3 regions of the Pseudoalteromonas carrageenovora IAM 12662 genome follow, and region 2 is predicted to be linked to each of the others. Evidence: predicted binding sites of a transcription regulator. Region 2 holds the regulator's gene; each other region holds the start of a gene.
The links. The regulator ArgR, encoded in region 2, controls arginine synthesis, uptake and breakdown. The targets are predictions, from matches to a motif close to ANTGAATANNTATTCANT.
Positions count from the first base shown of each region.

Region 1 (3,288 bases), 1.8 Mb from region 2:
TTAAATACGCCGCCTTCTGAAGAACATACGATTTCTTCTAGAGATTTGTTTTCAAACTCAGTACCAGGAATTAAACCATTAAGTTTAACAACATAAGTGTTGTGGTGTTTACCGTGGTGAAACTCTAGAGTTTCTTTTGAAATATGTGGCTCAAGTGCATCGATTGCATATGGTAGTGACGGTAGTTCAAATGCCATTTTTCTATCTCCATCTTCTTTTGGTTGATAATCCGTTTGGTTATACGTAATGCCTGTACAAACAGGCCACTTACCTATACCAACCGGGAATATAGTGTTACTATAATTGTTGAGTATTTTACTCAAGTTTTAGCAAACAGCAATGCTATTGCTAAAGACTATTTCAATTGCGGCTTTATTTGCCCATTTTAAGTTATATATCTGTGGTCACAATGATTTATTTTCAAGGCCTAGGTATATTCAGCTATCGTCATTTTGAGGTTGTAGATGGAAACCATTGATAAAATTAAACAGCAGATTTCAGAAAACCCAATAATCCTTTACATGAAAGGGTCACCTAAATTACCAAATTGTGGTTTTTCTTCACAAGCGTCACAAGCTCTAATGTCGTGTGGCGAACCATTTGCATATGTTGATATTTTACTTAATCCAGACATTCGTGCTGAACTTCCAGCATACGCAAATTGGCCTACGTTCCCACAACTATGGGTAGAAGGCGAGTTAGTTGGTGGTTGTGACATTATCATCGAAATGTTCCAACGCGGTGAGTTACAGCCGCTAGTTGCAGAAACAGCAGCTAAATATAAAGAAGCTGACGCAGAGTAATAGTTACTTTGCTAAATTACTAAAGCCACGTTAAACGTGGCTTTTTTGTATGTGAAATATAGCTACTACTTATACCTGCCTTTTATCATGAATAATTGATCATATACCTCACTGTAATAATTCATCACTTCAGCTAGAGTGCGTTCGGTACCTTAAGCAATCTTATATCGAGTTTAAATAATCCCACGTTGTAGTTATATATTATTAGGTTCGGGTCTAGTTAGATAAAAATGCACTAAAAGCGTAGTAAAACAGACGCAAATTTTAATAACTATACTCATGAATGCTTAAAAGTCGTTATCATAATCCTTAAATTTCCTAAAACCTCACTAAACTATCTAAATGTTAACTGAATTACACGCACGGTAGTGAATATTTATTCAATACATTGCTTGCTTACGTTTACGTAAGGTGTAACTGTTTGAGTCCTTTATTTTTACAAAGTGTTAAACTTGACACCAGTGTCATAAAAAAATAACGGTCAAATAACCGCTAATTGTTAAAACTTATAACTAAAAAAGAAATCTTGCCTTGAAGTGAGAAATATTCAAGAATGTGAATATGTATTCAAAATAATATTGACTCTATTTACTATAGAGGCTAGTTTTGTGCGTCTGTTAGCAAATCGTCGAGCAGTTCATTCACGTTAACAGTGCAGCAAGGGGAGGGGTCTATGTTATACGACTCAAAATTAGAAAAAGATAATTGTGGCTTTGGCTTAATAGCCCAAGTTAATGGTCAGGCTAGTCATAGGCTTATACGTACAGCTATAACTGGACTTGATCGCATGCAGCATCGCGGTGGTATTTCTGCCGATGGTAAAACTGGTGACGGCTGTGGTTTATTACTGCAAAAGCCTGACAGTTTTTTCCGTGCTATTGCCAGTGAACATAATTGGCACTTAGGTAAAAATTACGCCGTAGGCATGGTTTTCTTAAATTCAGATCCCGTTTTAGCACAAGCTGCAAAACAGGTTTTATGTGAAGAATTAGAACAAGAAACACTTAAAATACTAGGCTGGCGTGAAGTGCCAACCGACCCTTCAATGCTAGGTCCTATTGCTACTCAGCAGTTGCCTGGGTTTGAGCAAATTTTTGTTAGTGCGCCTGAAGGTTGGCGCTCTAAAGATTTAGAACGCCGTTTATATGTGGCACGTCGTCGTGCAGAAAAGCGTTTAGCGCAAGATGAGTCATTTTATATTGCAAGTTTATCTGGGTTAGTCACTATCTATAAAGGCCTTATGATGCCTGCAGATTTGCCTAACTTTTATTTAGATTTAGCCGATATTCGTATGACCAGCGCTATCTGTGTTTTCCATCAGCGTTTTTCTACCAATACTCAGCCGCGGTGGCCTTTAGCGCAACCATTTAGGTATTTAGCGCATAATGGTGAGATAAATACTATTGAGGGTAACCGTCAATGGGCGCGAGCTCGCTCGTACAAGTTCTCATCGCCGCTTATTCCTGATTTACAAAGCGCAGCGCCATTTGTAAACGAAACCGGCTCTGATTCTTCAAGCTTAGATAACATGCTTGAGCTGTTTTTAGCCGGTGGTATGGATTTATTCCGTGCTATGCGTATGCTTGTTCCGCCTGCATGGCAAAAAAACCGTGCAATGGATGATGATTTACGCGCATTTTATGACTTTAACTCTATGCACATGGAACCATGGGATGGCCCAGCGGGTATTGTAATGTCCGATGGTCGCTTTGCAGCATGTAACCTTGACCGTAATGGCCTTCGCCCAGCCCGCTATGTTATTACACAAGACGGCTTTATCACACTTGCATCAGAAGTGGGCATTTGGGATTACACTGCCGATGAAGTAGTCGAAAAAGGCCGTGTTGGACCAGGTGAATTATTAGTAATTGATACTAAGCTTGGTAAAATTTGGCACTCAGATGAAATCGATCAAGATTTAAAATCACGCCACCCTTATAAGTCATGGCTTGAAGAAAACGTTAAGCGCTTAACACCATTTGAAGAACTTACTGAGCAAGATGCGGGTAATCGCTCATTTGACGACGAAACGCTTGCGAAGTACCAAAAAATGTTTGGCTACACAAATGAAGAGCTCGATAGTGTTATTCGTGTAATGGGTGAAAACGGCCAAGAAGCGACAGGCTCAATGGGCGATGACACGCCATTTGCTGTGTTAAGTGAAGGGCATCGTTCACTTTACGATTACTTCCGTCAAAAGTTTGCTCAAGTAACCAATCCGCCTATCGATCCGCTACGTGAAAACCATGTAATGTCACTTGCTACTTGTATTGGTAGTGAGCAAAATGTATTTAACGAAACAACAGGCCACGCTAAGCGCTTACAGTTCGATACGCCTATTTTAATGTACGCAGACATGCAGCAACTACTTAATGCTGATGACGAGCACTACAGCTACTGTAAAATAGATATTACTTATACAGCTGAAGAGGGCTTAGAAAAGGCAGTGGCGCGAATTTGTGATTCTGCACAAGAAAAAGCCGCA
Region 1 is NZ_LT965928.1:1,383,008-1,386,295, forward strand. It holds gene ALFOR1_RS06370 (superoxide dismutase) at 1-197, opposite strand, end outside; gene ALFOR1_RS06375 (Grx4 family monothiol glutaredoxin) at 465-803, shown strand; gene gltB (glutamate synthase large subunit) at 1,477-3,288, shown strand, end outside.
Region 1: a site for ArgR is predicted at 1,358-1,375, ahead of gltB (glutamate synthase large subunit). Genes of this name have one in related genera too.

Region 2 (3,288 bases):
AGCTAGCTACATGCAGGTTATTTATTCTAAAACAGCTAAATTATTTGAAGCGGCTACAGGCCTAGCTGCAATTATTACTGAGCAAGATAAATCAACACTTGAGGCACTTAATTTATACGGTATGCATTTAGGTACCGCTTTTCAGCTTGTTGATGACGTACTCGATTACAATGCAGATGCTGATCAATTGGGTAAAAATATAGGTGATGATTTAGCCGAAGGTAAGCCAACTTTGCCACTTATATATGCAATGCAACATGGCAATACACATCAAACACAATTAATTCGTGATGCTATTGAACACAGTAATGGTATGGAGCATTTAGAAGAGATTTTATCTACGCTCAAACAAACCAATGCGCTTGAGTTTACAATGCAAAAAGCAGAGCTTGAAGCCGATAAAGCGATTGCTTGCTTAGACTTTTTACCTGAATCTAAATACAAACAAGCATTAGTCAGCTTAGCCCGTATAGCCGTTGACCGGGATCACTAACCTTAGTATGCCTCTTAATTTTGATTAAGAGTAAACAAATCTCGAGCAACAAAAAAGCCTGCAAATGCAGGCTTTTTTAATACTCAATTGGCTATTACGCCATGAAATCAACACCTTCTTTGATGTCTTTTTTCAGTGTTTCAAGCATATCGTTTTTAGCTTTTTCTTCAAATGCGCTTAGCTCGCCGTAAGAAAGAATTTCTTCTACGCCGTTTTTACCTAAACGTACTGGGTGAGCAAAGTACTCTGCATCGCCATTTTCAACAGCAACATATGCGTAATCTACTACGTCTTCACCTTGTAGGCCTTTAACTAAAGACATACAAAAACGCGCAGCAGCAGCACCCATAGATAATGTAGCAGAACCACCACCCGCTTTAGCATTTACAACTTCAGTACCTGCGTTTTGGATACGTGGAGTAAGTGCAGCTACTTCTTCATCAGTAAAGCTTACGCCTTCAACTTGAGAAAGTAGAGGAAGAATAGTTGTGCCTGAGTGACCGCCAATTACTGGTACTTTAACAGTTGCTACGTCTACACCTTTAAGTTCAGCAACAAAAGCTTCTGAACGAATCACGTCAAGTGTAGTAATACCAAATACGCGTTTAGCGTCGTAAGTACCTGCTTTTTTAAATACTTCAGCAACAATTGGCACAGTGCCATTTACTGGGTTTGTAATAATACCTACAAACGCTTTTGGACAGCTTGCAACAATGCCTTCAGCTAATGTTTTGATGATGCCGGCATTTACGTTGAATAAATCCGCACGATCCATACCTGGCTTACGTGGCATACCCGCTGGGATAAGTACGATATCAGAACCTTCAAGCGCTTTATTTAAATCGTCTGCGCCAAAGCCTGCAACTTTAACATCTGTTGGGATGTGAGAAAGATCAACAGCAACACCTGGTACTACTGGTGCAACATCGTAAAGTGATAATTCAGAGCCAGCTGGTAAGCCTGTTTTTAATAATAAAGACAACGCTTGACCGATACCGCCTGCAGCACCTAATACAGCAACTTTCATTGGAATTCTCCGTAATTTGAGGTAGGAAATATTTGTGGCTCTTAAGATAATGAAATTAGCGACTAAAAACAAATTTATCCTGCTTATTTCAAGTATATTTTCGACCATAGTTGTAAACTTTGCTCGTTTATCGCATCAAACTGGCAAGTTAACTAAACAACTGCTGCATAATTATTCATTTTTGTGTAGAATTTGCATTATAAATAACAAAAATGAATAAAGACTATGCAACCACAAGATAAACAAGAAGCGTTAGTTAAAGCGTTTAAATCCCTTTTAAAAGAAGAAAACTTTGGCTCTCAAGGCGAAATAGTCGATGCTCTAAAAGAACAAGGCTTTGACAATATAAGCCAAAGTAAAGTGTCGCGTATGTTAAGCAAGTTTGGTGCTGTACGTACACGTAACGCAAAGCAAGAAATGGTTTACTGCTTACCGGCCGAAATGGGTGTACCAACAGCTAAAAGCCCGCTGCGTCAGCTTGTAATTGATATTATGCATAATGAAATGATGATTATCATCACGACAAGCCCTGGGGCTGCACAATTAATTGCACGTTTACTGGACTCATTAGGTAAAGCGGATGGTGTTTTAGGAACTATTGCAGGTGATGACACCATATTTATTGCTCCAGCAAAAATATCAGAAATAGACATTACGCTGGAGCGCGTTCGTATTTTATTTGATACGGTTTAAAGCTGCTTTAAAAAACCAATTGAGGGTGCAAAAAACGCAGACCCCATATCGGCTTGAGTAAAATCAAGCCAATGGTCATAACACTCCCCTGTCCCTAAGCGACTCGTAAGTACCTTTTCAAACGCACCACCCGATGCAGAACAAGTAATACTTAGCATTCCTTGCTCATAAACATCGCCATAAGGCATGCTTTGATTGAGTAATAACGCATGACCATTTTCATCTTTTAATTCACTTCGCGATGCATGACTAGTGCTAATAGCTGGCTCAATGAGTGTATTATCTAAACGCGTACGCCCCATAATTTGCTCTTGCTCGCTCAGTGATAAGTGCTGCCATACAGTTAGGTCGTGTTTAAAACGCTGCACATGAATATAACTGCCCTGATCTTCAAAACTATTTGGCTTATTAACTAAAGCAGTTGCACGCTTTTGCCTGCCATGTGGCGTGTTGCCTCCATAAATAAAACCATTAAAGTCACGACCATCTAAAAAGCGAAAGTTACGAATTTGCTCCACCAGCTCAACATCAGGGGCAAATAACTTTAAAATTTGTAGCGCAAATAAATGGTTAACGTCTTCTCGGTCTGAGCGTATTTGAATAAATAAATCACATGGCTGGGCACTCATAACAAAATCGCTATGGTTTATATTAGGAAAGCTTTGTAGTTCGCTAGGGATATATTCAGGCAAAATATGCGGCCAATACTGGGCGCCAATAGCAACCATGCACGAAAGCATAGACTCCGAGAACTGATCGCTAAACTCCTCCTCAATAGCGCTAACTCGTTTGAGTTTTGCACGCAACGATTCGTCCTGAGCGTCAAATACATTAAAAAATAGGTGCAAACCATGTAAGTTTGCTTCAGCACAAATCCCAGACTGCGCTTGCGCCATTGTTATTCCTTAGCTTTTTATATAACACAGCGAATAACACATTGATTATGATTCGAAAAAATTCACTGTGTGGGGTTTTATTTTTATAATAACCTGTTCATTTTTCTCAAATGACTGGCCATATTGTGCAGCAACTTCAATCTCTTGTTCTGCAATTACAACACTATAAACATAAGCAG
Region 2 is NZ_LT965928.1:3,149,156-3,152,443, forward strand. It holds gene ispB (octaprenyl diphosphate synthase) at 1-493, shown strand, start outside; gene mdh (malate dehydrogenase) at 588-1,520, opposite strand; gene argR (transcriptional regulator ArgR) at 1,746-2,213, shown strand; gene ALFOR1_RS14320 (Dyp-type peroxidase) at 2,210-3,109, opposite strand; gene ALFOR1_RS14325 (ABC transporter ATP-binding protein) at 3,155-3,288, opposite strand, start outside.

Region 3 (3,288 bases), 150 kb from region 2:
GGCGGTAGTAAAATGCTACGCATTCCAGCACGGCTAACATGATCATAAATGTACCTAGGTAATGATCGTCCAATCCATAAATCCCAAATAAACCAAGCGCAATAAGTAGTACTAGTAAAAAATACTTGGGTTTGGCGCGTTTACTATAAGGAAGTGACTCGTCAAAGCACTCGTAAAAATAAGGTTTATCAAGCGTGTAGGTAGTTGTGAATGCCATATTGTATTTACTTAAAGCGTATTTTTTGACATTTTAACAGTAAGCCCCTAAATGAGCAGCTTTAAAGTGAGGATTTTATTGCAGGCACAAAAAAACGGCTCGTAAGCCGCTTTTTTCTAAAGGCGAAGAATTAACAGTTAGTTTCTTCTGCGTTAACGCCTTCTTTTACATTTTCACATGCATCTTCAACAGAGTTTTGCACGTCAGTTACTGCTTCATCAATGCGCTCACCAGCCTCTTCTGCGTGGTTGTCTTCACAACCCATCATGAAAAAACCTGCAAATACTGCGATTAGTGCTGCTTTTAAAGTTGTAGAGTTCATAGTGTAATTCCTTGTAAGTATTAATTAATTTAGTGTTTGTTAGTCGTATGCCTTATCTACCTGGGTGATTTGCCACGTAGCGCACCTGAAACTAATGAAATCACTAAAAGTACTAAAAAGATAAAAAATATAATTTTTGCTATACCAGCTGCGGCACCTGCGATGCCACCAAAACCTAACACTGCAGCGATTAAAGCAATAACTAAAAATGTGATTGTCCAGCGTAACATTGTCTTCTCCTTGGTTTATCAAATCGTTCGAAATAACTAATGCCAGTTACATGCCAGCTTATTTTATTGTTATTTATCAATTGCTTAATTGTTTTTTGATAATTATAGGTGACTATTGGCTTAGTAATTTTTACGCTTTGTTATGTAACTTATTCACACCTATGTAATTTTAGTAAACAAGATATATAGATAGCTAAGTTTAACATTTTTTGGTAAGACCAATTTACATTTTATCAATTGGCTTTAACATTACTATACCTGTAACGCGCTATTTTTAATGGTATTTATGGATTGTTAAAGTTATGGATATAACCTTTGCCTATAACCATTATTTTTATCATCTATACGTAGCGGTGTTTATGGCTGTTTTAGCTATGTTAACCAAGGGGGTGATATGTTATTTTTATTTTAATTGGTTTTACCAATTTACAAGGTGTAGACAAAGCTATTAGTTTTGTTATCATCCGGTGAATAATTATTTAAATAAATCGATTTTTTATTTCGATGTGGGTTTTAAGGGGGAGAGTAATGGATATAGGTGCTCTACTTACAACTGCAGGTAGCTTAATGCTAACCGGTATGGTTGGGGTGTTTGTATTTTTGTCGATATTAATTGGTGCGGTTGTTCTTATGTCTAACTTGGTTGCGCGTTTTAGTGAACCAGAAGTGACAACACCAGTTAAATCACCGTCTTTTAAATCTCAAGGTGTGCCTAGTGAGCACATCGCTGCTATTAGTGCTGCCATTGCTCAGTACAAATCAAATAATAACTAAGGGGCACACACATGGCTAAATTAAAATTAACAGAATTAGTATTACGCGACGCTCACCAGTCTTTATTAGCAACACGTATGCGTTTAGACGACATGCTTCCTATTGCAAGCAAGTTAGATGATGCAGGTTATTGGTCGATTGAATCATGGGGCGGCGCAACATTTGATTCATGTATTCGTTATTTAGGTGAAGATCCGTGGGAGCGTATTCGTGCACTTAAAAAGGCAATGCCAAACACTAAACAGCAAATGCTATTACGCGGCCAAAACCTATTAGGTTACCGCCATTATGCTGATGACGTAGTTGAAAAGTTTGTAGAGCGCGCACACAAAAACGGTGTTGATGTATTTCGTATTTTTGATGCAATGAACGACGTACGTAACCTAGAAACTGCAATTAAGGCGGCTGTTAAAGTTGGCGCGCATGCGCAAGGTACTATTTCGTATACAGTAAGCCCAGTCCATACGCTTGATATGTGGCTCACTCTTGCAAAACAGCTTGAAGATATGGGTTGTCACTCAATTTGTATTAAAGATATGGCGGGTTTATTAAAGCCATACGATGCAGAAGAGCTTATCAAAGCACTTAAAGAAACTGTGTCTGTTCCTATTGCTATGCAGTGTCATGCTACTACGGGGCTAAGTACTGCAACGTATCAAAAAGCAATTGATGCAGGTATTGATATGCTTGATACCGCTATTTCTTCTATGAGTATGACTTATGGTCACTCTGCAACAGAAACTATTGTAGCGATTGTTGAAGGAACTGCTCGCGATACCGAGCTTGATTTAAATCAGCTTGAAGAGATAGCGGCTTACTTTAGGGACGTACGTAAAAAATACGCTGCGTTTGAAGGTAGCCTTAAAGGGGTTGATGGACGAATCTTATTAGCTCAAGTACCTGGTGGCATGTTAACTAACATGGAAAACCAACTTAAAGAGCAAGGCGCTGCCGATAAGCTAAATGAAGTGTTACTTGAGATCCCACGTGTACGTGAAGACTTAGGCTTTATTCCACTTGTAACACCAACATCGCAAATTGTAGGTACACAAGCTGTACTTAATGTGCTTACTGGCGAGCGTTACAAAACAATTACCAAAGAAACTGCCGGTGTACTAAAAGGTGAGTATGGCTTAACGCCAGCACCTATGAACAAAGAGCTGCAAGAGCGAGTGCTTGATGGTAGCGAAGTTATTACATGTCGTCCTGCTGATAAGATACAGCCAGAACTTGCAACGCTTGAAGCTGAGTTACTTAAAGAGGCAAAAGAGCAAGGCTTAACGCTTTGTGATGATCAAATAGACGATGTACTAACTTATGCGTTATTCCCACAAGTTGGCCTTAAATTTATTAAAAACCGTAATAACCCAGATGCGTTTGAAGCAGTACCAAGTGCTGACGATGAAGCGAATAAACCGGCTGCAAAACCAGCAGGTAAAAATAGCGTAAAAGCAGAGCAATACAGCGTTAAGGTAGATGGTAAAGTTTATGATGTAGTTGTAGCGCAAGGCGGAGAGCTTAAAGAAGTAACCCTTAAAGACTCTGAGCATTTACCTCAGTCTGCATCGGTTGCTTCTGGCGAAACTTTGAATGCACCATTAGCCGGTAATATTTTTAAAGTAAAAGTAAAAGCGGGCCAAGTAGTTAACGAAGGTGATGTAGTTGTAATTATGGAAGCCATGAAAATGGAAACCGAAGTACGTGCAATGCATACCGGTACTATAGCTGAAGTGCTTGTTTCTGAG
Region 3 is NZ_LT965928.1:2,997,246-3,000,533, reverse strand. It holds gene ALFOR1_RS13610 (YcxB family protein) at 1-217, opposite strand, end outside; gene ALFOR1_RS13605 (hypothetical protein) at 348-539, opposite strand; gene ALFOR1_RS13600 (DUF1328 domain-containing protein) at 596-769, opposite strand; gene ALFOR1_RS13595 (OadG family protein) at 1,298-1,543, shown strand; gene oadA (sodium-extruding oxaloacetate decarboxylase subunit alpha) at 1,555-3,288, shown strand, end outside.
Region 3: a site for ArgR is predicted at 1,236-1,253, ahead of ALFOR1_RS13595 (OadG family protein). Genes of this name have one in related genera too.